3 regions of the Isoptericola sp. GX10416 genome follow, and region 2 is predicted to be linked to each of the others. Evidence: riboswitches for the same ligand, from Rfam matches in the RefSeq annotation. Region 2 holds a riboswitch; each other region holds the start of a gene.
What was found. Region 2 has a riboswitch for thiamine pyrophosphate ahead of ACWAT2_RS16120 (thiamine ABC transporter substrate-binding protein). Riboswitches for the same ligand answer to the same signal wherever they lie in the genome.
Positions count from the first base shown of each region.

Region 1: linked by a shared signal. The riboswitch ahead of thiO (glycine oxidase ThiO) and the one ahead of ACWAT2_RS16120 (thiamine ABC transporter substrate-binding protein) in region 2 are both predicted to bind thiamine pyrophosphate.
Region 3: linked by a shared signal. The riboswitch ahead of thiD (bifunctional hydroxymethylpyrimidine kinase/phosphomethylpyrimidine kinase) and the one ahead of ACWAT2_RS16120 (thiamine ABC transporter substrate-binding protein) in region 2 are both predicted to bind thiamine pyrophosphate.

Region 1 covers NZ_JBWPVO010000003.1:147,636-157,275, reverse strand. The annotation lists gene pta (phosphate acetyltransferase) at 1-1,622, opposite strand, end outside; gene ACWAT2_RS06455 (phosphoketolase family protein) at 1,726-4,221, opposite strand; gene ACWAT2_RS06450 (SURF1 family protein) at 4,379-5,287, shown strand; gene thiE (thiamine phosphate synthase) at 5,348-6,034, opposite strand; TPP riboswitch at 6,065-6,168, shown strand; gene thiO (glycine oxidase ThiO) at 6,157-7,332, shown strand; gene thiS (sulfur carrier protein ThiS) at 7,334-7,573, shown strand; gene ACWAT2_RS06430 (thiazole synthase) at 7,570-8,364, shown strand; gene ACWAT2_RS06425 (ThiF family adenylyltransferase) at 8,444-9,640, opposite strand, start outside.
Region 2 covers NZ_JBWPVO010000012.1:97,152-106,791, forward strand. The annotation lists gene ACWAT2_RS16090 (PrsW family intramembrane metalloprotease) at 1-909, shown strand, start outside; gene ACWAT2_RS16095 (DUF6069 family protein) at 1,029-1,496, opposite strand; gene ACWAT2_RS16100 (sensor histidine kinase) at 1,699-2,823, shown strand; gene ACWAT2_RS16105 (response regulator) at 2,820-3,482, shown strand; gene ACWAT2_RS16110 (ABC transporter ATP-binding protein) at 3,508-4,542, opposite strand; gene ACWAT2_RS16115 (ABC transporter permease) at 4,542-6,245, opposite strand; gene ACWAT2_RS16120 (thiamine ABC transporter substrate-binding protein) at 6,422-7,504, opposite strand; TPP riboswitch at 7,560-7,664, opposite strand; gene ACWAT2_RS16125 (DUF4235 domain-containing protein) at 7,763-8,056, shown strand; gene ACWAT2_RS16130 (PAS domain-containing protein) at 8,080-8,808, opposite strand; gene ACWAT2_RS16135 (sulfite exporter TauE/SafE family protein) at 8,907-9,640, opposite strand, start outside.
Region 3 covers NZ_JBWPVO010000001.1:139,431-149,070, forward strand. The annotation lists gene ACWAT2_RS00645 (LuxR C-terminal-related transcriptional regulator) at 1-1,361, opposite strand, end outside; gene ACWAT2_RS00650 (alpha/beta hydrolase family protein) at 1,529-2,425, opposite strand; TPP riboswitch at 2,585-2,679, shown strand; gene thiD (bifunctional hydroxymethylpyrimidine kinase/phosphomethylpyrimidine kinase) at 2,671-3,546, shown strand; gene ACWAT2_RS00660 (hypothetical protein) at 3,622-5,013, opposite strand; gene ACWAT2_RS00665 (class I SAM-dependent methyltransferase) at 5,068-5,682, opposite strand; gene ACWAT2_RS00670 (ABC transporter ATP-binding protein) at 5,737-7,581, shown strand; gene ACWAT2_RS00675 (ABC transporter ATP-binding protein) at 7,578-9,416, shown strand; gene ACWAT2_RS00680 (QsdR family transcriptional regulator) at 9,481-9,640, shown strand, end outside.

The DNA of each region.
Region 1 (9,640 bases), on a different contig from region 2:
CAGTCGCCGTAGACGAGCACCCGGTCGGGCAGGCACATGAGGAACACCGAGGACACCACGGACACGCCCGGCTTCGTCTTGATGATCTCGAACGACGGACGGATCGTGTGCGCGGTGGTGTGCGCGGCCCCGGAGACCATGCCGTCGGCCAGCCCGAGGTGGACCATCATCGTGCCGAAGTAGGAGACGTCGGTGACGATCTCCCGCGCACGCTCGACGGTCATGCCCTTGTGCGCTCGCAGCCGGGTGTACTCGGCGGCGAACCGCTCCACGTGCTCGGCGTCGGTGGGGGAGAGCACCTCGGCGGCGTCGATGTCGAGGCCCAGCTCGGTGGCCCTGGCGCGGATCGTCGTCTCGTCGCCGAGGATCACCAGGTCGGCGATGCCGCGGGCGAGCACCGTGGAGGCGGCACGCAGGATGCGGTCGTCGCCGCCCTCGGGCAGCACCACGCGCCGGCGGTCGCCGCGGGCCCGTTCGACCAGCTCGTGCTCGAACATGAGCGGGGTGACCACGGGGGTGCGCTCGACGGCGAGGCGGGCCAGCAGCTCGGCGCCGTCAACCCGCTGCTCGAACATGGCCCGGGCGACGTCGTGCTTGCGCTGCGCCGTCGCCGTCATCGCGCCGCGGGTCCGCGCCGCGACGCCGGCCACCTCGTAGGTGTCCATCGTGGTGGCGATGATCGGCACGTGCGGCTCCAGGGCGGCCGCGAGCTGCCCGGACCGGCCCGACGGGCGGTACCCGCCGGTGAGGATCAGCCCCGCGAGCGACGGGAAGCGCTGCGCCGCCTGCACCGACAGCAGCCCGAGCAGCACGTCCGTGCGGTCCCCGGGCGTGATGACCACGGTGCCGTCCGCGAGGTGGCCGAGCATGTGCTCGAACGTCATGGCGCCCACGATCACGTCGAGGGCCTCGCGGGCCAGGAGGTCACGGTCGCCGAGCAGCAGCGTGCCGTCGACGGCGTCGGCGAGCTGGGCCACGGTCGGCGCGCCGAGGAACGGCTCCTCCGGGATGACCCAGGTCGGCAGGTCCTCGCCGCTGATCCCTTCGCGCACCGCGGTGGGCGCGTCCGTCACGGCGTCCTCGGCCCGGTTGACGACCACGGCGATCGGCTGGGCGTGGCTCGCCCGCAGCTCCGCCACGCTGAGCCGGGTCAGGGTCGCGACGTCGTCGATCCCGCGCGAGCGGCCGGAGACGACGAGCAGCACGGGGGCGTCCAGGTTGGCGGCCACCCGCGCGTTGAACGCCAGCTCGGTCGCTCCCGAGACGTCCGTGTAGTCGGTGCCGAGCACCACGACGGCGTCGCACCGGTCGGCGACGGCGTGGTACCGCGCCACGATCCTGGCCAGGGACCCGTCCGGGTCGGCGTGGACGTCGTCGTAGGTGACCCCGACGGCGTCCGCGTAGTCCAGGTCGATGCCGTCATGGGCGAGCATCATCTCCAGGACGTGGTCACGTACGCCCGTGCCGCCGTCGGCCGCCGGCCGCTCCGGGACCCGGGAGACCGCCCGGAAGACGCCCACGCGCTGGACCTGGCGGACCAGGAGGTCGAGCACCCCGAGCGCGACCGTCGACTTGCCGGTGTCCCCCTCGGGGGACGCGATGTAGATGCTGCGTGTGCTCACTGCCTGCCTGTTCGCTCGCGTCGGACGTCACGCCCATTCCATCGCATGCACGACGACGGCGCACCGGTTGCGGGGCGTCGGCTTGGTCACTCCCGGACGTGCTTCACTCGTTGTCACCGCCGGTGGCCGTGCCGGCGTCGTACATCGGACCGCCCTCCTCCGTGGCCGTCTGCCCGGCGTCGGGCCACACCCAGTCGCGCACCTCGGGGATGTCCTCGCCGTGCTCGCGGGTGTGCTGCCGGGCGGCGAGGCGCGCGTCGACCATCCGCTGACGCAGGCCGGCGACCGTGGAGCCCAGCCCGGGGACCCGGTCGATGACGTCGAGCACCAGGTGGTACCGGTCGATGTCGTTGAGCATCGCCATGTCGAACGGCGTGGTGGTGGTGCCCTCCTCCTTGTAACCGCGCACGTGGATGTTGCCGTGGTTGTTGCGGCGGTAGGTCAGGCGGTGGATGAGCCACGGATAGCCGTGATAGTTGAAGATCACGGGCCGGTCGGGCGTGAACAGCCCGTCGAAGTCCTTGTCCGCCAGACCGTGCGGGTGCTCCCGCTCGTCCTGCAGCCGCATGAGGTCCACGACGTTGACGACGCGGACCTTGAGGTCCGGCAGCTCGCGGCGCAGGATGTCGGCGGCCGCCAGGACCTCGAGCGTGGGGATGTCGCCCGCGCAGCCGAGCACCACGTCCGGGTCCTCGCCCGGGACCTCCGTGCCGGCCCACTCCCAGATGCCCAGCCCGCGCGTGCAGTGGGCGATCGCGGCGTCCATGGACAGGAACTGGGGTCCGGGCTGCTTGCCGGCGACCACCACGTTGACGTACTGGCGGCTGCGCAGGCAGTGGTCGTAGGTGCTCAGCAGGGTGTTCGCGTCCGGCGGCAGGTAGACCCGCACGATCTCGGCCTTCTTGTTGACCACGTGGTCGATGAAGCCCGGGTCCTGGTGGGAGAAGCCGTTGTGGTCCTGGCGCCACGTGTGGCTGGACAGCAGGTAGTTGAGCGACGCGATCGGCCGGCGCCACGGGATGTGGTTGGTGACCTTGAGCCACTTGGCGTGCTGGTTGAACATCGAGTCGACGATGTGTATGAACGCCTCGTAGCTGGTGAACAGGCCGTGCCGGCCCGTCAGGAGGTAGCCCTCCAGCCATCCCTGGCACTGGTGCTCGCTCAGCATCTCCATGACGCGGCCGACGCGCGCGAGGTGCTGGTCGACGTCGGGCCCGTGGTACTCCGCGTTCCACTGCTTGTCGGTGACGTCGTAGACGGCCTGGAGACGGTTCGAGGCCACCTCGTCCGGTCCGAAGATGCGGAAGTTCTCCGGGTTGCGGCGGATCACCTCGGTGAGCCAGCTGCCGAGCACCCGGGTCGACTCAGCCAGGGCGGCCCCCGGCTCGGGGACGTCGACGGCGAAGTCGCGGAAGTCGGGCAGCCGCAGGTCCTTGAGCAGCAGCCCGCCGTTCGCGTGCGGGTTGGCGCCCATGCGCAGCTCGCCCTGCGGAGCCTCCGCCGCGATCTCGGGCCGCAGCGCGCCGTCGTCGTCGAAGAGCTCGTGCGGCCGGTAGGACTCCAGCCAGTCGCGGAGCACCTCGAGGTGCTCCGGCGTGTCGCGGGCGCTCGCGAGCGGCACCTGGTGCGCACGCCAGGAGCCCTCGGTCTTGTTCCCGTCGATCTCGGGCGGGCAGGTCCAGCCCTTCGGTGTGCGGAAGACGATCATCGGCCACGCGGGGCGCTGCTCCTCGCCCGGCGACGCGTCCCGGGCGTCCGCCTTGATCCGCGCGATGTGGTCCATCACCTCGTCGAGGAGCTGGGCGAACCGGCGGTGCACCGCCGCGTGGTCCTCGCCGTCGAACCCGCCCGTGAAGAAGTACGGCGTGTGCCCGTAGCCGACCATGAGGGCGTGCAGCTCGTCGTCGCTGATGCGGTCCAGCACCGTCGGGTTGGCGATCTTGTAGCCGTTGAGGTGCAGGATCGGCAGCACGACGCCGTCCTGCGCCGGGTTGACGAACTTGTTGGAGTGCCAGCTGGTGGCCAGCGGGCCGGTCTCCGCCTCGCCGTCGCCCACGACCGCCGCCACCAGCAGGTCCGGGTTGTCGAACGCGGCGCCGTAGGCGTGCGACAGCGCGTACCCGAGCTCGCCGCCCTCGTGGATCGAGCCGGGCGTCTCGGGCGCCACGTGCGAGGGGATCCCCCCGGGGAACGAGAACTGCTTGAACAGCCGGCGCATCCCCTCGTCGTCCTGGGTCACGTCGGTGTAGATCTCCGAGTAGGTGCCCTCGAGGTAGGTGTTCGCGACGAGCCCGGGACCGCCGTGACCGGGGCCGGCGACGTAGACCGTGGACTGCTGACGCTCGCGGATGACGCGGTTGAGGTGGGCGTAGAGGAAGTTGAGGCCCGGAGTCGTGCCCCAGTGCCCGAGGAGCCGCGGCTTGACGTGGTCGCGGTCCAGGGGCCGGCGCATCAGGGGGTTGTCGAGCAGGTAGATCTGGCCGATCGACAGGTAGTTGGCGGCACGCCACCACTGGTCGAGACGTTCGACGTCCGTGTCCGAGAGCTCCGCGACTCCGGTGGCGGGCCAGGTGGTGGGATCGGCGGTCGAGGTGCTCATCTGACGCTCCTACGGGCAGAGGGACGATCATGTTCGTGCTCATTCCATCGCACGGCGGTCCCCGGCGCAGCGTGAGACACGAGCGGCCCGCCGCGCGGCACGGTGACCTTCGCCACGCGATTCCAGGAGAGGCCGCGGGCACCGATACCGTGGCCCCGTGCCGAACCCGCCTGTGCGCCGATCCTTCTGGGCGGTCGCCCGCCAGCCGCGGATGATCGTGATCCTGCTGATCTTCCTCGCCGCTGCGGCCGTGTGCGGCCGGCTGGGCGTCTGGCAGATCGACCGCGCGTACGAGCGGGCCAACCTCGCCGCCGCGCAGGAGGCGGCAGAGGCGGCCGCGGCGGCACCCGTCGACCTCGGCGAGGTGCTCGTACCGCAGTCCTCGTTCCCCGGCGAGCTGGTCGGGCGCGAGGTCGAGGTCACCGGGACGTACGAGCCGGCGGGCCAGATGCTCGTCACCGGGCGGTCCCTGGACGGCGTCGACGGCTATCTGGTCCTCACCCCGCTGCGCGTGTCGGACGACGGCACGGGCGGCGCGTCGTGGGCGGCCCTGTCCGGGGAGCCCGTGCTCCCCGTGGTGCGCGGCTGGGTCGACTCCCCGACGCCCGGGGACGCGGCCCTCGAGGTCCCGGCGGGGGAGGTGTCGCTGCACGGCTGGCTGCAGGCCTCCGAGTCGACGGTGCGTACCGGCACCGTCCCCGAGAACCCCGGTGGCCCGCCGCTGACCCAGGACATCGCCTCCAGCGCGCTGGCGAACACGTGGGACGGACCGATCTACACCGCCTACGTGGTGCACACCGGCTCGTCCCCGGAGCAGGTGCCCGCCGACGCCGGGGGTCCCGCGCCGCTGCCGCGCCCCGTGCTCGAGGGTGGCACCGACGTGAACCTGCAGAACTTCTTCTACGCCCTGCAGTGGTGGGTGTTCGGGCTGTTCGCGGTCGCGCTGTGGGTGCGGTTGGTGCGCGACGAGATGGCGGGCGGCACGCGTGGCTCGCGACGTCGGCCGCGTGGTGACGGCGAGGACGACCCCGTGGGTACCGGGATCGCGGGCCTGCCGGCCGGGTAGCCGACGTCGGATCCGATCGGCGGACGGTGACCTGGTCGGCAGTCCGAGCTGCCGATCAGGTCACTTCGTGCCGTCTTGATCCTGCAGCCGCTCGACGAGCCGCGCACGCAGCTCCCGCGCGGCCCGTTCCGGGTCGGCCGCCGCCGTGATCGCGCGCACGACCACGACCCTCCGCGCACCGGCGTCCAGCACGGCGTCCAGCCGTTCGCGGTCGATGCCGCCGATCGCGAACCAGGGGGTGGCCGGGTCCGACGCCGCGACCTCGCGCAGCAGGTCGAGCCCGACAGCCTCCCGTCCCGGCTTGGTGGGCGTGGCCCACAGCGGCCCCACGCAGAAGTAGTCGACGCCGGGGTCCGCGTCGGCGGCCGCGGCCTGCCGCGCGGAGTGGGTGGAGCGTCCGAGCACGGGGCCGGTCCCGAGCAGGCTGCGCACCGCCGACGTCGGCAGGTCGCCCTGGCCCATGTGCACCACGGGCGCCCCGGCCAGCGAGGCGACGTCGGCCCGGTCGTTGACAGCCCACAGCGCACCGTGGGCGGTGGCGACGCCCGCCACGAGCTCCTGCAGCTCGAGCTCGCGCGCGGCGTCCAGAGACTTGTCGCGGAGCTGGACCACGTCGACACCGCCGCGCAGGGCCGCGTGCAGGAAGTCCTCCAGGTCGGCGGTCGAGGACCGGGCGTCGGTGCACAGGTACAGGCGGGCGTCGGCGAGCCGGGTGCGGGCGTCGGCGGACGGCGTGGAGGGGGACACGGCCGCCAGCGTAACCACGCGGCAGTACAGTGGCCGCAGCACGGGAGCCCCGTCGGGGCTGAGAGGGCGAGGTCCGCCGACCGTCGAACCTGATCTGGGTCATGCCAGCGAAGGGAGCACGCATGAGAACGCCTGGGACGCTGCCGGACGTCGTGGTCGTCGGCGGTGGCATCGTCGGTACGGCGGTCGCCTGGCGCGCCGTCGAGGCCGGTCTGACGGTCGTCCTGCTCGACCCGAGCCCGGGGGACGGCGCCACGCACGCCGCCGCCGGGATGCTCGCACCGGTCAGCGAGTCGTGGTTCGGCGAGTCCGCCCTCGCCCGTCTGGGCCTGGCCGGCCTCGCCGCATGGCCCCGCTTCGCGGCTGACCTCCTGCGCGCGACGGGCCTCGGCTCGGGGCTGCGCGAGACGGGCACGCTGGTGGCGGCCTACGACGCCGACGACGTCGCGCACCTGCGGCGCTGGCTCGCCCTGCACGCCGAGCTCGGCGTGCAGCCGGACGAGCTCACCGGTGCCCAGGCACGGCGCCGCGAACCGCTCCTCGGGCACCACGTCGCCGGAGCCGCCTGGGTGCCGGGCGACCACGTCGCCGACCCGCGCGCGACCAGGGCCGCGCTCGACGTCGCCCTGCACGCCCACCCCCGTGCCGCCGTCGTCCAGCGTGCCGCCGTGCGCCTCGAACGCGACCGGGGCGCCGTCGTCGGTGTCCTCGACGAGGCGGGCACGCTGCACCGGGCCGGGGCGGTGGTCCTGGCCGCCGGGTGGCGGTCCGGCGAGCTGGTCGACGTGCCCGTCCGGCCGGTGCGGGGCCAGACGCTCCGGCTCGACGCTCCGCCCGGGTCCGCTCCCGGGCACGTCGTGCGCGGCCGGGTGCAGGGCCGCCCGGTCTACGTGGTGCCGCGGGAGCCCGGGACGGGATCAGGTCCGGGGACGACGGCGGAGCACCGGGAGGTCGTCGTCGGCGCCACCAGCGAGGAGGGCCCGGACGACCACCGCCCGTCGGCCGGGGGAGTGTTCGCGCTGCTGCGGGACGCCCGGGCGCTGGTGCCGGCCCTCGACGAGGCCGCCTTCGTCGAGGCGACGCTGCGGGCGCGACCCGCCACCCCCGACAACCTGCCGCTCGTGGGGCCGACGGCCACGCCGGGCCTGCACCTGGCGACGGGCCACCATCGTGGCGGGGTGCTCCTCGCACCGCTGACGGCCGAGGCCGTCGTCGCCGGTCTGACCGGTGCCGCCCTGCCGGACGCCCTGCGCGTCGCCGACCCCGACCGTTTCGCCCCCGTCCTCGAAGGAGCCTGAGATGGCCGAGACCCTGCCAGCCCCGCACGCTGTCGTGAACGGCGAGCCCTACCCGCTGGACGCGCCGGTGCCCGTGACCGACCTCGTCGCACGCCTGGTGCCGGGCTCCGTCGTCGACGGCGTGCCGCAGGGCGTCGCCGTCGCGCTCGACGACGCCGTCGTGCCGCGTGGCGCGTGGGAGTCCACCACCGTGGGTCCCGGGGCGCGCGTCGAGGTCGTCACCGCGGTGCAGGGCGGGTGAGCGGCGTGCTGACGATCGCCGGCGTCGAGCTCGGCTCCCGCCTCGTGATGGGCACGGGCGGCGCACCGAGCCTGCTGGCGCTGGAGGACGCGCTGGTCGCGTCCGGGACCGAGCTCACCACGGTCGCGATGCGGAGGGTGGCACGGCCGACGCCGGGCGCGGCAGCCGGTGACACCTCGATGTGGGGGCTGCTGGACCGGCTGGGGATCCGCGCGCTGCCGAACACCGCCGGCTGCTTCTCGGTGCGGGAGGCCGTGCTGACCGCGCAGCTCGCCCGCGAGGCGTGCGGCACCGACTGGGTCAAGCTGGAGGTGATCGCGGACGACGTCACGCTCCTGCCCGAGCCCCTTGGTCTCGTGGAGGCCGCCGAGGAGCTGGTGCGCGACGGCTTCACCGTGCTGCCCTACTGCGGGGACGACCCGATCGTGGCGCGGCGCCTGGAGGACGTCGGGTGCGCCGCCGTCATGCCGCTGGGGGCGCCCATCGGGTCGGGTCTCGGCATCCTCAACCCGCGCAACATCGAGGCGATCGCGGCGGCCGCCTCCGTGCCGGTGATCCTCGACGCGGGGATCGGGACGGCATCGGACGCCGCGCTCGCGATGGAGCTCGGCTGCGACGGGGTGCTGCTCGCCACCGCCGTCACGCGGGCCGTGGATCCGGTGCAGATGGCCCGGGCCATGCGGCTGGCCGTCGAGGCGGGGCACCTGGCGGTCGGTGCCGGTCGGATCCCGCGGCGCGAGCGCGCGCTGGCGTCGTCGTCGCCGGAGGGGCGGCTCGACCTGGCCCTCTGACGTCGCCCTGTTCGGCAGTTCCTGCCTTGTTCGGCACCTTGAACTGCCGAACAGGGCTGGAACTGCCGAACGCGGCCGGTCAGTACACGGGGACGGACGGGTCCACGTCGCGGGACCACGCGAGGATGCCGCCGGCAATCACGCGCGCCGGCAGCCCTGCGTCGCGGAGCACCGCAGCGGCCCGCGAGGCGCGACCGCCCACCTTGCACAGCACGTGCACCGGGCGTCCCTGGGCACGGGCGGCCACGTGGACGACGGCGTCGTCCCGGGCCGGGCCGAGCAGCTCGCCCAGGTTGACGTGGTCCGCCCCGGCGACGGACGCGATCTCCACCTCCCACGGTTCACGCACGTCCACGATGTACGGATCGGCGCCGTCGCCGGCTGCCGCGGCCGCCCGCAGGGCAGCCACCGCTGCGGGGGTGACGGGATCCTGGTCGGGGACCTCGGCCGGGGTCAGCCCGCAGAACGTGGCGTACGCGGCGTCGTCGGGCAGGGTGGTCACCGGTTCCCGCGACGGGTCCGGGCGGACGTCCAGGTGGCGCCAGGTGAGGTCGAACGAGTCGTAGACCGCGAGCCGCCCGAGCAGCGTGCGGCCGGCGCCGGTGATCAGCTTGATCGCCTCGGTCGCCATGACCGACCCGATCGTGCCGCACATCGCACCGAGCACCCCGCCGGTGGCGCAGTCAGGGGCCAGCGCGGCCGGCGGCGGCTCGGGGAAGACGTCGCGGTACGTCACGCCCTCCGGCGCGCCGCCGTCCCCGGGCGGCGCCGCCCAGAACGTCGCGACCTGGCCCTGGTAGCGGTAGATGCCGCCCCAGACGACGGGGACGCCCGCGATCTCCGCCGCGTCCGACACCAGGTAGCGCGTCGCGAAGTTGTCCGCCCCGTCCAGCACGAGGTCGTAGCCCCGCAGCAGGTCGACCGCGTTGGCGGAGGTCAGGCGCTCGCGGTGCTCGATGACGGTGACGTGCGGGGCGACGTCGGCCACGGCCTCGCGGGCGGAAGCCGTCTTGGACCGCCCCACGTCGCCGGTGCCGTGCAGGACCTGGCGCTGCAGGTTCGAGGTCTCCACGACGTCGTCGTCCACCACGCCCAGCGTGCCGACGCCTCCCGCCGCGAGGTAGAGCAGCGCGGGGCTGCCGAGGCCACCGGCACCGATCACCAGCACCCGAGCCGCCGCGAGCCGCCGTTGGCCCTCGACACCGATCCCGGGCAGGGACAGGTGCCGGGCGAACCGGCTGATCTGCTCGGCGGTCAGCTCGCGGCCGGGCGCGAC
Region 2 (9,640 bases):
CTGATCGCCGCCTTCGGGTGGGGTGCGGGGGTCGCGGTGCTCCTGGCGATGCTCCTCAACACCGCCGGGCTGGACCTGGTGTGGGCACCGATGCTCGGCAACGAGCTCGGGAGGTACGCCATGGCGGCGGTCACCGCCCCCGTGGTCGAGGAGGTCCTCAAGGGCGCGGTGCTGGTGGGGCTGCTGTGGTTCCGCCGCAGCGAGCTCAACGGTCCGACGGACGGCATCATCTACGGATCGATGGTGGCGCTCGGCTTCGCCGTGGTGGAGAACATCAGCTACTACGCCTTCGCCCCACCGGGCACCCTGGCGCTGACGTTCACCGTGCGCGGACTCGTCTCCCCGCTCCTGCACCCGTTGTGCACGTCGCTCATGGGCATCGGCGTCGCGGCGGCGGCCCTGCGCCGTCCCGGCCGGAGCAGGACGGTCCCGGTGCTCGCCGGGCTGGCAGGTGCGGTCGCCCTGCACTCGGCGTGGAACGCGTCGTCGGCGTTCGGGCTGCCGGGCCTCGGTGCGGCCTACCTCGCCGGGCTCGGGGTGCTCGTCGCCCTGGCGGTCGTGCTGCACCGCGACCGGCAGCGCATCGTCGCCCTGATCCGCACCCACCTGCCGCAGTACCGCGAGACCGGCGTCGTCACGCCGCCCGACCTGTGGATGCTGTCCTCGCTGCACCGCAGACGCCGGGCCCGCGAACAGGTCCGGGCCGCCCTCGGGCGCGGGCCCGCTCGCGCGTTGGCGGACTACCAGCAGGCCGCGACGGAGCTCGCCATGCTGCACCGCCGACGCGCCCTCGGTCTGGTGCCCGACGACGCGTTCGTCGCGCGCCGCGACCCCCTGCTGCTCCTGATGCACCATGCCCGTGCGGTGTTCGCGCTGCCCGCCCTGCCGCGTCCTGCCTGGCGAGGCTGACCGTCCGCGCTGGTCAGGAGGAGGCTTTCGTCCTGCCTGTCGCTTCGCCGAGAACGCGGTGACGGTCAGAGCGAGTCAGCCGTTCAGCAGCGTGCACCGCATCATGGATGGGCCAGGCGCTAGCCCGCGGTGTGGTCGACCCCGCCTCCCGAGGCACTCCGCCGGAGGCCGAGCGCGATCGTCGCGCCGACGGCCACGTGCTCGGCGACCAGGAACCCCACGGCCTCCCGCGTCGCCGCGCCCAGCGGGCCGGCCAAGGAGCCGAGCAGCACCACGCCGCACAGCACGAGCCACACCCGGTCACCGCCGCCGGGCAGCCGCCGCAGCAGCGCACGCACGCCCCAGCCGAGCAGCCCGGCCGCGAGCCCGGCCACGACGACGTCGACCAGCCCCACCTCGCGCAGGCCGCCACCGGTCCTCGCGACCAGCTCCGCGCCGCTCACGGTCGCCACCGTCCACACCACCGCAGCGACCGCCGCGGCCAGCAGCGGTACGCCCCACGCCGGGGTCCGACGGCGGAGCACCCCGCCGCGCCGCCCGGTCCCGTTCCCGTCCGGAATCATCCGTCCCGTCGTCTGATGGGTCATCGTCCCGTCTCCTCCCGCCGGCGCTGCCGGTCCGTCCTCGGATGCTGTCGGTACCCAGCGTGCGAGCCCCGGGGCGACCTGCGCCTCGGCCGGAGGGAGGTCGCTGCCGGGACCTCCGTCGTCGGGCACCCCGACCGGAGCCGGGGACGCCCCCGACCTTCGTCGGTGTCGGGACCCGGCGGGCAGCCGTAGCGTTCCTGCCATGCACGTCCCTCCCGCGTCCCTCCCGCGACGCCTGCTCATCGGCGCCTGGCTGGCGATCGCCGCGCTGACCGCCGTGGTGGTCGTGACCTCGAACCTCGACGTCCGCACCGGGCTGCTCCTCGAGGTCGCCGTCGCGCTGGCGGCGCTCGGGCTGACGGCCCTGCTGTTCACTCGGCACACGGTCGCCGCGGCACTCGGGCTCGCGGCACTGGCCGCGCTCTCTCCCGCCGCGACGCCTGCCGCCACGGCCGCGACGCTGCAGGTGGCCCGGAGCCGCCCGATCCGCACCGCCCTGCTCGTCGCCGTCGCCGGGACGCTGGGGCACGCCGTCCAGGCGCTGTGGCACCCCGTCCCCCTCCCGCTCGTCTGGTGGCTGCTGTGCGACGTCGCGGTGCACGCCGCGCTGCTCGGCTGGGGGGCGTACTGGCAGGAGCGGGCGCTCGTGCTGTGGTCGCTGCGCGACCGCGCCCGGCGTGCTGAGGCCGAGCAGGAGCAGCGGGTGGCCGAGGCTCGCACGGCCGAGCGCACCCGGATCGCGCGCGAGATGCACGACACCCTGGCCCACCGGCTCTCCCTCCTCGCGGCGACCGCCGGGGCGCTGGAGTACCGGCCCGACGCCGACCCGGCAGCGCTCGCCGCGGCGGCCGGCCGCGTGCGTTCCGGCGTCAGCGACGCGCTCGAGGACCTCCGCCAGGTGATCCGCCTGCTGCGCGCGGACGGCCTCGACCACGCACCGGACCTCGACGACGTCGCGGGCCTCGTCGAGGAGGCGCGGGAGGCCGGGAGCGCCGTCTCCTACGACGCGCCGGCAGCCGGTTCCGCCGAGGTGCCACCGGCCGTGCGGACCACGCTCTTCCGCGTGGTCCAGGAAGGTCTCACCAACGCGCGCCGGCACGCCGCGGGCGCGGCCGTCCGGGTCGAGCTCGAGATCGGACCCGGTGAGGCCACGGTGCGCGTGGCCGACGACGGCGGTCGGCCGGGCGCACCGGGCGACGGCCCGGGCAGCGGCACAGGGATCGTCGGGCTGCACGAGCGGGTGACGCTCCTCGGCGGCCGGTTCGACGCGGGCCCGCGTGCCGGCGGAGGTTTCACCCTCGCGGCCTGGCTACCGTGGGACCGATGACCGATTCCCCGCAGCGCAGCGTGCGCGTCGTGCTCGTGGACGACGACGCGCTCGTGCGCGCCGGTCTGCGCCTCATGCTCGACGGCGCCGACGGCATCCGGGTGGTCGCCGAGGCGGCGGACGGCGGTGAGGTCCCCGGTGTGCTCGACGCCCACCCGGCGGACGTCGTCCTCATGGACCTGCGCATGCCCGGCGTCGGGGGGATCGACGCGACGCGCACCGTCCGGGCACGGCCGTCACCGCCCGCCGTCGTCGTCCTGACCACCTTCGACACGGCCGAGGAGGTCGGCGGCGCCCTGCACGCCGGCGCCGCCGGCTACCTCCTCAAAGACATGCCGCCCGCCCGGATCGCGGCCGCGGTCAGGTCGGCCGCGGCGGGCGAGCCGGTGCTGGCGCCCGACGTCGCACGGCGGCTCATGGAGACCGTCGCCGGTACCGGCGGTGCCCGGGAACGGGCGCGCGCGGCCCTGGGGGCCCTGACGGCCCGCGAGCGCGACGTCGCCGCGGAGCTCGGCCGGGGCGCCTCCAACGCCGAGATCGCGACCCGCCTCCACCTCAGCGTGCCCACGGTCAAGGCGCACGTCTCCCAGCTCCTGGACAAGCTCGGCCTGGAGAACCGCACCCAGGTGGCGCTGCTCGTGCACGACGCGCAGGGCTGAGCGCCGCGGCGCCCCGTCGTCATCCTCAGCCGGGCACGACGGCGCAGCCCCGCGGGTCCAGCACCAAGCCCACCTTGTCGTCGGCCGCCGGCACGCTGCCGTCCGTGCGGGCGACCAGCCGCTCCTCGCCCGCACCCAGGTCCGCGTCCACGGTGACCTCGGTGCGACCGCGCCGGAACGTGGTCGCGACGACGACGCCGTGCCGCACCTCACCGCCCACCGACGCGCCACCGGAAGCGCCACCCGAGCCGCCGTCGACCACCCGCAGGCCCGCCGGACCGACCGCGAGGAGACCGTCGGCGTGCGGCAGGAACGTCTGGTACCCGAGGAACTCCGCGACCTCGCGCGTGGCGGGTGCCCGCCACAATGCCTCCGGCGCCGCGACCTGAGCGAGCCGGCCCGCCGACATCACCGCCACCCGGTCCGCCACCGTGAACGCCTCGTCGTGGTCGTGGGTGACGAACACCGCTGTCGTGCCCGTCGCGTGCAGGACAGCCCGGATCTCGACGGCCAGCCGCTCGCGCAGGCCCCGGTCGAGGGCCGAGAGCGGCTCGTCGAGGAGCAGCAGCCGCGGCCGGGGGGCCAGGGCGCGCGCCAGCGCCACCCGCTGCTTCTCCCCGCCCGACAGCTCGGCCACCGGTCGCCCGCCGAACCCCGTGAGCCCCACCAGGGCCAGGAGCTCGGACACCCGCTCGGCCCGCTCCGCCCGCGGCCGGTCGGCCAGCCCGTAGGCCACGTTCCCCGCGACGTCGCGGTGCGGGAACAGCTGGCCCTCCTGGAACAGCAGCCCGAACCCCCGACGGTGCACGGGCACGCCCGCCAGGTCGGCACCGTCGAACGCCACGGAACCCGCCGCCACCGGCTCGAGGCCGGCCACCGCCCGCAGGAGCGAGGACTTGCCGCAGCCGCTGGGCCCCAGCAGCGCCAGCACCTCGCCGGCCGCGACGTCGAGCGAGACGCCGTCGACCGCCGTCGTGCCCGCGTGCCCGCGCCGCTGCCCGTAGCGGACGACGACGTCGCGCACGGCCAGGCCGACACCACGCTCCTGCGAGACCGCCATCAGAACTCCCCTCCGCCGCCGTCGGCACGCATCCGTTCCGCCACCATCATGACCGTCGCGGTAAGCAGCGCCAGCACCACCGACGCCGCGAGCGCCATCCCGTAGTTCTCCGCGCCGGGCTGCCCGACGAGCCGGTAGATCACCACCGGCAGCGTCGCGGCGTCCGGCCGGGCCAGGAACGACGTCGCGCCGAACTCCCCGAGCGACACCGCGAAGGCGAACCCCACGGCGAGCCCCAGCGACCGCGCCGCCAGGGCGAGGTCCACGCTGGCCAGCACCCGGCCCGGCGGCGCGCCGAGCACCGCCGCCGTCTCCCGCAACCGCGGGTCGATCGCCCGCAGCACCGGCAGCATCGTGCGGACCACGAGCGGGATGGCGACGACCGCCTGCGCGATCGGCACCAGCAGCCCCGACGTGCGCAGGTCGACGTCCAGACCCAGCGGCCGGTCGAGCGTCAGGAGGAACCCGAACCCGACCGTCACCGCCGACACCCCCAGCGGGAGCATGAACACCGCGTCGAGCCCCCCGACGGCGCGCCGCAGGCCGTGCGAACGCGGCCGGCGCGAGACGACCAGCACCACCAGCCCGCCGACCACCACGGCGATCAGCGTGGCGAGGGCCGCGATCCGCAACGAGTTCGCCGTCGCCTCCCACACGGTCACGGTCAGCGCGTTGCGCCCGCCCGTCGTCCCCAGCGCGACATAGTTCGCGAGCGACCAGGCGCCGTCGGGCCCCCGGAACGACCGCAGGACGAGACCCGCGAGCGGGAACGCGACCAGCCCGCAGACGACGACGGCGGTCGCCACCGCGGGCAGCACGTCCCGGACGGAGCGCAGGTCCAGCGGATGGGCGCCCGACCGCTCGCCCGTGAGCTGCAAGGCCCGCTCGCGCCGGGCACGCAGGCGGCCGCTGACCAGCAGCGCGGCCACGACCACCACGAGCTGCAGCACGCTGAGCACGGCCGCGGCACGCAGGTCCAGGAACTGCGTGGTGCGGATCCAGATCTCCGTCTCGATCGTGCCGTACCGCATGCCGCCGAGCACGAGGACGACGCCGAACGCCGTCGAGCAGAACAGGAAGACGACCGACGCCGCCGAGGCGATCGCCGGACCCAGCGCCGGCAGCGTCACCGTGCGGAAGGCGCGCCACGGCGTCGCACCGAGAGCCCGCGCAGCCTGCTCGGCACGGGGATCCAGCCGTTCCCACAGCCCGCCCACCGTGCGGACCACCACCGAGTAGTTGAAGAACACGAGCGCGACCACCACGCCCGCGAAGCTCTCCTCCCACCCGAGCCACCCCAGCGGCCCCGACGGCGTGAACAGATGCCGGAACGCGACACCGACGACGACGGTCGGCAGCACGAACGGGACCGTCACCAGCCCACGCAGCAACGTCCGCCCGGGGAACCGGCACCGGTACAGCAGGTAGGCGCCCGGGATGCCGAGCAGCACGCTCAGCACCGTCCCCACGGACGCCTGCGCGAGCGTCTGCCCCACCACCCGCCACGTGCGCGGCTGACCCAGGACCTCCGCGAAGCCGGAGAGGTCGAGCGTGCGCCCGCCCGCGCCGTCGTCCGCGAAGAAGCCCTGGACGACCAGCGCGACCACCGGCCAGGCGAAGAAGACGGCGAGGAACACCAGAGGGACACCGACCGCGGCCCCCCAGCCCAGCCACGCCTGCCGGGGCCGGCGCCGCAGGCTCACCCGGAGTTGCGTCGGGTGACCCTGCGGCTCCGCTCCGGGCGAGTGGCTTGCTCCGCTGCGCCCCTCACCCTCGCGTCGCCTCCGGCTCACCCGGGTTTGCGTCGGGTGACCCTGCGGCTCCGCTCCGGGCGAGTGGCTTGCTCCGCTGCGCCCCTCACCCTCGCGTCGCCTCCGGCTCACCCGATGACCGTGGCCGTCCACTGCTCGATCCACTCGTCACGGTGCGCCGCGATCTCCTCCGCGGCGACCTCGTGCGGCTCCTCGGCGAGCGGCGCGAACTGCTCCCACTCGGTGGGCAGCTCCACGGACTCGTCCGCGGGATACATGTACATGCTGCCCGGGACGTCCGCCTGCACCGGCTCCGACGTCAGGAAGTCGACCAGCGCCCGGGCGCCGTCCGGGTTGTCGGACCCCGCGAGGACGCCCGCATACTCGACCTGGCGGAAGCAGGTGTCCAGCAACGCCGCGGTGGTCGAGGCGCTGCCGTCCTCGGTGACCGTGGCCGCCGGCGACGTCGCGTACGACAGCACGATCGGTCGCTCGCCGCCCTCGCCCCCGCCCGAGAAGTCGACGTAGTACGCGTCCGACCAGCCGTCCGTGACGCGCAGACCGTTGTCCGCGAGCTCGGCCCAGTAGTCCTGCCATCCGTCCTCGCCGAACGCGCTGACGGTGGCCAGCAGGAACGCGAAGCCGGGCGACGACGTCGCCGGGTTGGTGACGACGGTCAGGTCGGCGTACTCCTCCTCGGTGAGGTCCTCGAAGGTGGCCGGCGGCTGGATGCCCGCGTCCTCGAACCAGGCCGTGTCGACGTTGAGGCAGACGTCGCCACGGTCGATCGGGGTCAGGGCCTCCAGGCCCGGCTCCGCCTGCGCGGTCACCGACGGGTCGAGGTCCGTCGGCGTGTAGGGCTCGAACACCCCCGCCTCCACGGCGCGTGACGCGAACGTGTTGTCCACGCCGTACACCACGTCCCCGAGCGGGCTGTCCTGCGTCAGGACGAGCTGGTTGACCAGCGTGCCCGCGTCGCCGGCGGCCACGTGCTCGACCTGCAGCCCCGTCTTCGACTCGAAGGACTCCAGCAGCCCGTCGCTCAGGGCGAAGGAGTCGTGGGTGACCAGCGTGACGGTGCCCGAGAGCTCGCCGTCGGTCGACGACCCACCGGACTCCCCCGGGGCCTCGCTGCCCGAGCAGGCGGCCAGTGCGGGCAGCAGGCCGACAGCGGCGACCGTCGCCAGGGTGCGGCGGGTACGGATGATCATTCGTCCTCCTCAGACGGATCTGAAGGGGGGCCGTCGTCCATGTCCACGGACGACGGGATCGAGAAGCCCGACTTCCTCCACCGGTGCTAACCGGGTCAGGTTCGAGGGTCTGCGGAGATCCGCACTCTCAGCGCTCGGTGGCGCTCCCCTGTCGTTCCCTCCGAGCCTACACACCGTGCGCACGCTACGGTGGTGACGTCCGTCGGGCGGACCCCTCGCGAGCCTCGCCCGATGCCGCCGTCTGGTACTGGAGGATCCGTGGATCACCTTGAGCTCTCCCCGCAGTCCGAGCCGTCGCTGGGCCTCAAGATCGGGACGGTCGCGGCGACGTTCGCGGCCGGGTGGGTCGCGCAGAAGCTCATCAAGGTGATCTGGGAGAAGGCCACGGGGAACGACGCCCCGATCGACCTGGACGCAGACGACATCCCGATCGTGCAGGCGATCACGTTCGCGGCCGTCACCGGCGGCGTCGCCGTCCTCGCCCGGCGGCTCGCCCGGCAGGGTGTCACCAAGGCCGTGGACCGGCGGGCCAAGCAGGTCTCCGTGGTCTGAGGCCCGGACCGGCGCAGGCGCGCTCAGCCGCGGGTGCGCTGCCGCCGTCGGGCCAGCTGCGCCTCGTGCCCACGAGGCCGCTCCACGGTGTGGACGGCGGCCAGGGCCGCCTCGAGCCGCACCGCCGGGTCGCCGTCGGCGCCGGCCATCGCCTCGACGATCTGAGCGGCCGCAGCCTGCAGCGGTATCTGGGCCCGTGCGGCCGCCTCGCCGAGCTTGTCGCCGGCCTCGGCCTCCGCGATGCCGTGCACCACCATGAACGCACCCTTGGCCTGCTCGACAGCAGAGGCCGACACCATGGCCCGTCCCACGGCGCGCTGGGACTCGCGGTCCAGCGCCTCACGGGTCACCGGGCTGACGTCCAGCACATAGCCTGCGACGTGCGTGATCTCGCCGTCGTCGGTGAGGTGCGCCTGCCCCGTCACCACGACCGTCCGCGCCTTCCCGTGCGGGTCGACGATCCGGTGGGCGCTGCTGAACGGCCTTCCCGACCGCATCGCCACCACGGCGGTCCGCGAGACCCGGCTGCGATCGTCGGGGTGCGTGCGAGACCTCAGCGCGTCCATGCTCGGCTCGATCTCGCCGGGCTCACGCCCGTGCATCCGGTACACCTCGTCGGACCACCAGGTGCGGCCCGAGTCGAGCTCGACCCGGTACCGGCCCACGACGAGCTGTACACCGGCTGCGAGAACTTCGGCCGCGCCGGCCAGGCCGGCACCCCCGACGGTGCGGTGCGACGACGAACCGCTCATGACATCTCCCCGGGTTCCGGGCTCAGCACCCGGTCAGGACTCGTGTGCCGCCCACCGTACTCCCGAGGCCCAGAACTGCCACCGGAGGAGGCGTTCCGTCATCCGACGGGGGTCGGGTCGGACACTTCCTCCTCCCCTGCCCCGGACGACTCGGCGGCTGCGGCAGCACGCTCGCTGCGGTGCGCGCGGACCGAGTAGACGACCGCACCCACCCAGACGGCAGCCACGACCGCGAGAATCACCGTCGTCACGGCACCGCCCACCGACACCAGATCGGTGCCGAGCAGCGTGCGCGTGTTCGTCAGCACGATGACCCCACCGACCGCGGAACCCAGGACGCGCGGCGGCACCCACCGCACGATCCAGGCAGCGATCGGTGCGGCGATCAGCCCGCCGATCAGCAGCGCGATCGCCCAGGAGCCGTCGATCCCGGCCGTCCCGAGGCCGACGAGGAAGCCGAGGCTGGCCGCCACCGCGACGAAGAACTCGCTGGTGTCGATCGAACCGACGACCTTGCGGGGCTCGAGACGTCCGCTCGCGAGGATCGCGGGGGTACCGACGGGCCCCCAGCCGCCCCCGCCGGTGGCGTCCATGAACCCGGCCACCAGGCCGAGCGGCGTCAGGAAGCGGCGGCGCAGCGGCTGCCCGATCCGGTCGGTGCGCAGCCCGCGGAAGGTGAACCGGAACAGGACGTAGACCCCCAGGCCGAGCAGCAGCACCGACATGAGCGGGCCGGCGATCTCCGTGGAGAGCCAGGACAGGAACGTCGCGCCGGCGAACGCGCCGACCGCGCCGGGCAGGCCGATGCGCGCCACGACCCGCCAGTCGACGT
Region 3 (9,640 bases), on a different contig from region 2:
TTGCGCAGGTGGCAGTCCACCGTGCGCACGCTCACCGAGAGATGTTCAGCGATCTCCCGGTTGGTCTCCCCGGCGGCGACACGACGAGCGATCCGCAGCTGGTGCGGGGTGAGGTCGGTGAGCACGTCGGGGACCGACGTCGCCAGGGCGGCCTCGGCAGCCCGTAGCTCGGTGCGGGTGCGGTCCGCCCACGGGTCCGCGCCGCCGCGCTCGAAGAGCAGCAGCGCGTCGCGCAGACGCTCCCGGGCGTCGCTCGGTCGGCCGTGGCGACCGAGCCGCCGGCCGTGCAGCAGGAAGGTCACAGCGCTCTCGAAGAGGCCGCCGGCCTCGAGGTGAGCGGCATGAGCCTGGCGGAACAGGGCGTCCGCCTCGGCCTCGGTGGAACAGAGCAGGGCACGGCAGCGCAGGAGCAGGGCCGGGCCCTGCGGGTCGGACGCCGTGCGGCTCCACCCGGCGAGCTCCGACAGTGCGGCACGAGCCGTGGCGTGGTCGCCGGCGCTGACAGCGGCCTCGACGAGCGTCGGCAGCACCAGGCCGCGCAGCGCGAAGTGTGCGCCTTCGGCCGACGCCAGCAGCGAGACCAGCCGGCCTGCCGCGTCGGCAGGCCGGCCCTCGACGAGCTCGGTCCGGGCGAGCGCCCACTCGGCCAGCGTGACCGGCTGGGCGAGTCCGTGGCGACGGGCGGTCGCCAGGGCCGCCGTGGCATGGTCGACGACGTGCCCCGGCGGGCCCTGCACGGCCGCCGTGAGGGCCAGCACCGCGTGATGGTGCGCCGCCGTGTTGGCCCGGCGCGACTGCTCCGCGGCGCGCAGCCCGGTCAGCGCGTGCTCGCGCGCCTGCGCGTGGCGTCCGGCGCGTAGCTCGGCGTAGGCCACGTACTCGGTGGCGCGGGCGACGAGCGCGGAGTCACCGGCCGCACGAGCGGCGGCCAGCGCACGGGCCCCCGCGCGGCAACCGTCCTGGACGTCTCCGGTGAGCAGTGCGGCGGCCGCGCCACGCAGGAGCGCCTCGGGATCGTGCCCGGCGAGCGCGCCGCGCACCACCCGACGCAGTGGTCCGGCAGCCTCCGACGTCCGGCCGTGCAGCAGTGCGAGCATCCCGGTCAGGTAGTCCCGGGGAGCGCCGTCGAGAGCGGCCTGACCCAGGGCCGTGGTCAGCGCCTCCACGCACGCGACATGGTCGCCCGCGCTCCACGCGGCGTTGACGGCGGCCAGCGTGGCGGTCAGCGCGGCCCCGGGCTGCTCGCCGAGCTCGGACCGGGCGAGGCTGAGGCTGGCGTAGGCGTCGTGCACGGGACCGTCGGCATGGAGCCGGAGCCCGCGGGCGAGCTCGGTGTGCCCTCGCATCGCGGTGGTCTGCATGCCGAGAGGCTAGGTCGACCGCACGGTCGCGCCACTCGTCCTTGTGCCGGGACACGGGTGCCCGGTCCCCGCGGTGTGCCACCGCACACGACGGCGGGCGGACGCATCGGGTGCGCCCGCCCGCCGTCGAGGTCCGCCGTCCCGGTCGGGACGAGGTCAGGCCCGGGTCAGAACGGGCACGAGCTCTCGTACTTCTCCACGTCCGAGAACCACCCGGTCGAGGGTCCCGGGCAGAGGAACTGCGTGTACCGCGTGTCGTCGTCGACGAACCGCTTGAGCCAGGAGATCGAGTACTTCGCGATCGTCGTGTTGGAGCTGTTGGGAGCGAAGTGGCTGGCCCCGTCCAGCTCCAGGTAGGCCTTCTGAAGGTCTCGGTCGAAGGACTCGTAGAACGGCTCGGCGTGCGTCTCGTGCCGGGCGACGGAGTCGTACTCGGCGCCGAAGATCAGCGTGGGGGTGCTGACCGACGACCAGTTCTTCTTCACGTGCCACGGGGTCATGGGGATGGCGGCCTTGATGTCCGGGTTGTCGTCCACCGCGCGCAGCGTGCCGCCGCCGCCCATCGAGTGGCCCATGAGCGCGAGCCGGTCGGCGTCGATCCGGTCGGCGACCGGGCTCGAGTCGGTGAGGTAGTCGAGGGCCGCCTGGAGCTGGCGGGCTCGGGAGTCGGGCTGGTCGTAGATCGAGTTCGTGGCCATCGTCAGGACGACGAAGCCCTGGGACGCGAGCCGCGGACCCAGCCACGAGATGGTCCGCTCGGTGCCGGTGTAGCCGGGCGAGATGACGACGGCGCCAAAGTCGCCGTCGCGCGTCGTGGTCGGGTAGTAGATCGTGCCGCCACCGAAGCCCGAGACGAGGCTGGAGACGTTCTGCTCGGAGATCGAGTAGCTGCCGCGCGATGCCTCGATGCTCGACTCGGTCGGGTCCGGACCGCGCTCGTGGGGGTTGTCCGCGCCCTGGGCGGCGGGGCCGGCGGCGATGCCGACGCCCACGGCGACGGCGAGCGAGGCCAGGATGCCGGTCACCCGCTGGCGGGTCCGGGAGGTGCTCGGTGAGTGCTGCATCGTACGTCCTCTCTGACGGGGCCCCCGGCGGGAGCCGTTGCTGCCCAAATAGCGTGTGGTGCCGGCCCGCCGGGTGGCATCGGCAAGATCGCCGGTCCGGTGCCGGCGGCGCGACCCCGAGACACCGTCTCAGGCCGTGGTGGCGGCAGGCTACGGTGGTCCCACGACACGGGGTGCGCCCACCGGGAGCTGAGATCACACCCGTCGAACCTGATGCAGTCCGCACTGACGAAGGGATGTCGCCCATGCCGTCGACCCTGCCCACCCGCCACGGATCGCCGTGGCGCCCGCGCCCCGTCCCGCGGGTGCTGTCCGTCGCGGGCTCGGACCCGTCCGGGGGGGCCGGCATCCAGGCAGACCTGAAGGCGATCGCGGCAGCCGGTGGCTACGGCATGGCTGCGCTGACGGCGCTGACGGCGCAGAGCACCCGAGGGGTGAGCGCCGTGCACGTACCGCCCCCGTCGTTCCTCGCCGCGCAGCTCGACACGCTGCGTGCCGACGTCGCGCTCGACGGGATCAAGGTGGGGATGCTGGCGTCGTCGGCGGTCGCCGACGTCGTCACCCGGTGGTTGGACGACGGCGCGGGAGTCGACGGTCCCCCCGTCGTCGTCGACCCGGTCATGGTCGCGACCTCGGGGGACCGTCTGCTGGACCGCGCCGCCGAGGACGCGGTGCGCCGGCTGCTCGACCGGGCGGACGTCGTGACGCCCAACGTCCCCGAGCTGGCCGTCCTGCTGGGCACGCCCGCCGCGACGACCTGGACGGGTGTCCTCGGTCAGGCTGCCCGGCTGGCCGCCCGGCACGACGTGCTCGTGGTGGCCAAGGGCGGTCACCTGCCCGGCGACGAGGTGCCGGACGCGCTCGTCGGGCCGGGCGGCGTCGTCGCCGAGCTGCCGGGCCGGCGCGTCCCCACGACCAGCACGCACGGTACCGGGTGCTCGCTGTCCAGCGGGCTGGTCACGCGCTACGCCCGACACGGCGAGTGGGAGCGAGCGCTGCGGGAGACCAAGGCCTGGCTGACGGACGCCGTCGTCGCGGGAACGGCGCTCGAGGTCGGCAGCGGCTGCGGCCCGGTCGACCACTTCTGGGCGCTGCGCGGGGTGCTCGTCGAGAGTCCTTAGCAACGCCGAACGTCGTGGTCCGGACCGTTCTCACCGGCCAAAGCGGGCGTGACCATGACGTTCGGCACGGGAGGGTCAGTCGAACAGGTCGCCGAGGTCGCCGATCTCGTCCAGGATGCCGCCGAGCACCATGCCACCCAGGACGGCGCCGAACGCTCCGGAGCCGGCGCGGCCGGACGCGGGCCGACGGTGTCCTTCCCACGGCTGCGGGCCAGGACGCGCGACGTCTCGGCGTGCCAGGTCGGCGGCCTCGGTGGCCAGGGCGGACGCGCGGCGCGCTCCGTCGACCGCTGCCTCGGCGTCGGTGACGTCCCGCGCCGCGGCGAGCTCGCGCTCGGCCGCGGCGAGCCGGGTGCGGGCGTCGGGGCCGACCGGCGCGCGGTAGTCGTCCACGACGGAGCGTGCCGCCGCGACCTGGCGCGCCGCGTCGTCGAGCGCGGGCCCGCGCTGCGCTGCTGCTCGCCGGGAGCGTTCGTCGCGCTCGATCCGGTCACGGACGGCGTCGTCCAAGGCGGTGTTGGCCTCACGGAGCCGGGTCAGGGTGGCGATCGGGTCGGTCGGCTCGCCGGGCGCGGGCAGGGTCCGCAACGTCTCGGACAGGGCGTCCGCCGCGAGGTCGACGGCGCCCTCGCGGCGGGTCGCCGGCATGGCGCGGGCCTGGGCGAGCTCGGTGCGGGACTCGGCGACCAGTGCGCCGAGGGCAGCCTCGGCACGCAGTGCCTCCGACTCGAAGTCATGGACGGCGGACAGCAGGCCCTCGGCGCGGTGGAGGGCGTCCTCGGCCGCGCGCGTCCCCGCTGCCGCCTCGGCGACCTGCTGGGAGGTGAGCCTGCGCCGCGCGGCGGCCGCGCTCCGGGCGGCGAAGTCGAGCAGGCGGCCGGCCTGGGCCGGGTTGTCGGCCACGGGTGCGAGCGCGTGCTCCGTGTAGTCGGTGCGGAGCCGCTCGACGTCCTCACGCGCCGGGCCGATCGCGCCCCGTATCGTCTCGATGCGTTCCTCGACGCGGTCGATCGCCTGCGGGGTGGCCCGGGCGGAGCTGCGCCGGGCCGCCAGCGTGGCGTCGAGGTCGTCGAGCGCCGCACCGGCGGCGCGGCACAGCTCGGCGATGCGGCCCGACCACTCGCGGCGCTCGGCGTCGGTGTCCGGCACGTGGTCGTGCAGCAGCTGGTTGAGGTGGAACGCCTCGCGCAGGTGCTCCCTGGCCTGCTGGAGGGCAGGTCGGGCCTCGGCGGTGGCGGGCTCGCCGAGCTCGGCCACGGCGAAGGACAGCTCGTCCTCGGCCAGACGGGCGCGCTCGTCGGTGCGGACCAGCGCCGACCCGGCGGCCGTCGTCAGCCGGGCGAGCTCTGACTCAGCGGTCTCCCGCCGACGCTGACGCCGTCGGCGGCCCCGGAGCACGAGCGCGAACCCTGCGACGACCACCAGCACCAAGCCCGTCACCACACCGACCAGCTGCACGCCATCCATGCCGGGAATCGTACGGGCATCCGGGAGCGGCCGGGACGGTCGGCCACGGGTGGCTCAGGCCGGCCTGCGCGCGACGACCTCGAAGGTGTGCCAGTGCTTGGGGCCGCCGAACGAGGGACCGTCGTGCTCGCGCTCGTCGACCACCAGCACGTCCAGGCCGTCGATCAGCTCACCGACGTCCTCCTCGTGGTGGAAGGTCAGCGCGTCCGCCGTCGCAGGGTCGGTAGCCCACTCGTCGCGCTCGCCGAAGAGCGTGACGCCGACCCAGCCGCCCGGCGCGAGGGCGCCGCGGACGCCCTCCCAGACGCGCGCGAAGTCCGACGGCGGGACGAAGGGCAGCGCGTAGGAGGCGTGGACGAGGTGGGCGCTCGGCAGCGGGAGCGCCTCCTGGACGGTGGCCACGCGCACCTCGAGACCGGCGCGCAGCGCCGGAGGCACCAGGCGGGGCACCAGGTCGGCCGTGCCCGGGGCCGGGTCGACCGCGAGCACGTGCCAGCCCGCACGCACGAGAGCCGTGGCCTCGACCCCGCTTCCCGCACCGAGGTCGACGGCCTGGCGGCCCGCCCCCTCCCCGGCCCGGGTGAGCAGGTCGCGGCAGAGCTGCCGCGGAGCGCGTCCCGTCTGGCGGGCGTTGTAGAGATCCCAGTGCGCGAGGTCGAAGCGGGTCACCCGCAGATCATGCCCCGGGCAAGCATGTCGGTGCTCGGTGGGATGATGTGAGCGATGCCACCCGACTCTCCTGAACGCCCCGCGCCCGCCGGCTCCCAGCTCGGCACGGTCGCCTCGGTGCTGCGGCTGCTGCCCTACGTCCGTCCGGCGCTACCACGCCTCGTCGGCGGTCTGGTCGCGTCGCTCGGGGCGGGCCTCGCGGCCCTCGCCATCCCCCGGGTGCTCCAGCGCCTCGTCGAGGGGCCCCTGGCACAGGGCGTCGCCGCCCACGACTACACGGCGCTCCTCTGGCCGACGCTGGCCGTCCTCGGCCTCGGGGTCACCGAGGCAGGCCTGATCCTCCTGCGCCGCAACCTCGTCATGTACCCGGGCACGCGGGTCGAGGCGGCCCTGCGCACCGAGCTCTTCCGCCACCTGCAGCAGCTCCCGGCCGCGTTCCACGACCGGTGGTCGGGCGGCCAGCTGCTGAGCCGCTCCATGGGCGACCTGGGACTCCTGCGGCGGTGGCTCGTCTTCGGTCTGCTGCAGCTCGTGGTCAGCACGATCACCATCGCCGTCGGCGTAGCGCTCCTGCTCGCCACCGCCGGCTGGCTGGGCCTCGTCTACCTCGCCGGCGCCATCCCGGTGACGATCATCGCGTTCCGGTTCTCGCGCCGCTACCGCGTCATCGCCCGGCTCTCGCAGGACCAGTCCGGCGACCTCGCCAACACCGTCGAGGAGTCCGTGCACGGGATCCGCGTGCTCAAGGCCTTCGGTCGCGGGGAGGATGCGCTCGAGTCGTTCTCCGGGCAGGCCGAGGAGCTGCGTCGCACGGAGATCCGCAAGGCTGGCAACCAGGCCACGGTCACCACCTCGCTGCAGCTCATCCCCGAGCTCACCCTCGCCGTGTGCCTGATGCTCGGCGTCTGGCTCGCGGCCGAGGGCCAGGTCACCGTCGGCGCCCTCGTCGCGTTCTTCCTCACGGCCGCCGTCATCAACGGGCCGGTGGTCGACCTGGGCATGACGCTGTCCATGACGCTCAACGCCCGCACCGCCGTCGACCGGTTCTTCGAGGTGGTCGACACCCCGAACCCGCTGACCGACCCGGCCGACCCTGTCGAGCTCGGCGAGGGTGAGGGCCGCGTCGTGCTGCGCGACGTCGGTTTCCGGTACGCCGACGCCCCGGCGCCCGTGCTCGACGGCGTCGACCTCGAGCTGCCGGCAGGCACGACGACGGCGCTGGTCGGCTTGACCGGGTCCGGCAAGTCCACCCTCGCCCTGCTGGTCCCGCGGCTCGCCGACGTGACCGCCGGCGCCGTCGAGATCGACGGCCACGACGTGCGCGACCTGTCCCGGCACGACGTGCGACGTGCGGTCGCCGTCGCCTTCGAGGACCCGACCCTGTTCTCGGCGACCGTGCGGGACAACGTGCTCCTCGGCGTCGACGACGACCTGCCGTCCGAGACGCGCGAACGACTGCTGCACGAGGCCGTCGAGGTCGCCCAGGCCGGCTTCGTCCACGACCTGCCCCAGGGGGTCGACACCCGCATCGGTGAGGAAGGCCTCTCGCTGTCCGGCGGCCAGCGCCAACGCCTCGCGCTCGCCCGGGCGATCGCCGCCCGGCCCCGCGTGCTCGTCCTCGACGACCCGCTCTCCGCCCTCGACGTCACGACCGAGGAGGCCGTCACCGCCCGGCTGCGCGAGGTGCTCGAGGGCACCACCAGCCTCATCATCGCCCACCGGCCGTCCACGGTGGCGCTCGCGGACCGGGTCGCCGTCCTGTCCGAGGGCCGCATCACGGCGGTGGGCACGCACCGCGAGCTCCTCGCCTCCGACGACCACTACCGCTACGTCATCGCCTCGCTCGAGGCGGACTGGAAGAGCGGAGAGCACGACCACGACACGGAGGCGACCCGATGACCCCGAGGACCACCGCACCGCCGCCGCGCCGGGACCCCCGCGACGTCCACGCCGACGACGCCTCCCTCCTCGACCGGACGACGTCGCGCGCGGTGCGGCGCCGTTCGCTGCGCCTCCTCGGCGAGCTGCTGCGTCCCCGGTGGCGACCTCTTGCCTGGGCAGGGCTCCTGATCGTCGTCGGCACGCTCGGCCAGGTGGCGGGCCCCCTCCTGGTCCAGGCGGGGATCGACACCGCGCTGCCCGCCCTGCGCGACGGCGACCCCGGTCGGCTCGCGACGATCGGCGGCGCCTACCTCGCGGCCGCCGTGCTGGGTGGGATCTGCGCCGGCGCCTACGTCCGGGCGGCCGCCCGGGTCGCGCAGAGCGTGCTGCTGGAGCTGCGTCGCCGGGTCTTCCGGCACACGCAGCGGCTCTCGCTCGAGTTCCACGAGTCCTACACCTCGGGTCGCGTCATCAGCCGCCAGACCTCGGACCTGGAGGCGCTCCGCGAGCTCTTCGACGGCGGGCTGACGGGCGTGGTGTCCTCGCTGATGCTCATGGTGTTCACCGGAGCGGCGCTGTTCGTCGTCGACTGGCGGTCGGGGCTGGTGCTGACGGTCGCCCTCGTGCCCGCCTGGTTGCTGACCCGCTGGTTCCAGCGGCGCTCGCAGCTCCACTACCGCGAGCAGCGCGGCGCGTCGGCACGGCTCATCGTGAAGTTCGTCGAGACCATGACGGGGATGCGGGCGGTGCAGGCGTTCCGGCGCGAGCCCACCACCCAGGCCGAGTACGCACGGCTCGGCGAGGAGTACCGCGACGCGAACCTGCGCATCTTCGGCGTCAACGGCCGCTACCAGCCAGGGCTCGTGCTGATCGGCAACGTCACCGTGGCGGCAGCGCTCGCCTACGGCGGGTGGCGGGTCTTCGAGGGGCAGCTCGAGCTCGGTGCGCTCGTCGCCGTGCTGCTGTACGTCAAGCGCTTCTTCCAGCCGATCCAACAGCTCGGCATGTTCTACAACGCGCTGCAGTCCGCGGTGGCCGCGCTCGAGAAGGTGTCCGGGCTGCTCGCGGAGGAACCGACGGTGGTCGAGCCGCAGCGCCCGACGCCGTTGCGCAGGGCTCGCGGCGAGCTGCGGCTCGAGGACGTCACGTTCGGCTACGGCAAGGGCCCGGTGGTGCTCCCCGAGCTCGACCTGACGATCCCGGCTGGGCAGACGGTCGCGCTCGTCGGCTCGACCGGGGCGGGCAAGTCGACGCTGGCCAAGCTCGTCACCCGGTTCTACGACGCGAGCGAGGGGCGGGTGCTCCTCGACGGTGTGGACGTGCGCGACCTGTCCACCCGGGACCTGCGGCGTGCGGTGGTGATGGTGACGCAGGAGGCGTACCTCTTCAGCGGCACGGTGCGCGAGAACATCGCTCTGGGTCGCCCGGACGCCACCGACGAGCAGATCGAGGCGGCGGCTCGGGCGGTCGGGGTGCACGACTTCGTGACCGGTCTGCCCGACGGGTACGGCACCGAGGTGAACAAGCGGGGCGGTCGGGTCTCGTCGGGGCAGCGCCAGCTGCTCAGCTTTGCCCGCGCCTTCCTCGCCGACCCGGCGGTCCTGGTGCTGGACGAGGCGACGAGCTCGCTCGACGTCCCGGGGGAGCGGTTGGTGCAGGCCGGCCTCCAGACGCTGCTCGCCGACCGGACGGCGATCATCATCGCCCACCGGCTCTCGACGGTCGCGATCGCGGACCGCGTGCTCGTGATGGAGGGCGGTCGCGTCGTCGAGGACGGCACGCCGCAGGAACTGGTGATGCAGCAGGGGCGGTTCGCGGCGCTGGATGCCGCGTGGCGGGACTCGGTCGTCTGACCTCCTTGCGGCCGACCGACCGGACGGTATGCTGACGGTCCGGCGACAGGAGAGGTGCGACATCGTGGTCGACGTCCGAGAGCGAGACAGCGGTACCCGGGGCCGCGTCATCACCTACCCGGTCGCGCTGCGCGCCGCCCGCCGGCGGTTCGTGGCATCCGGCGGGCTGGCGATGGACCAGCTCACCGAGGACCTGTGGGTGAGCAGGGCGACGCTGTACCGGG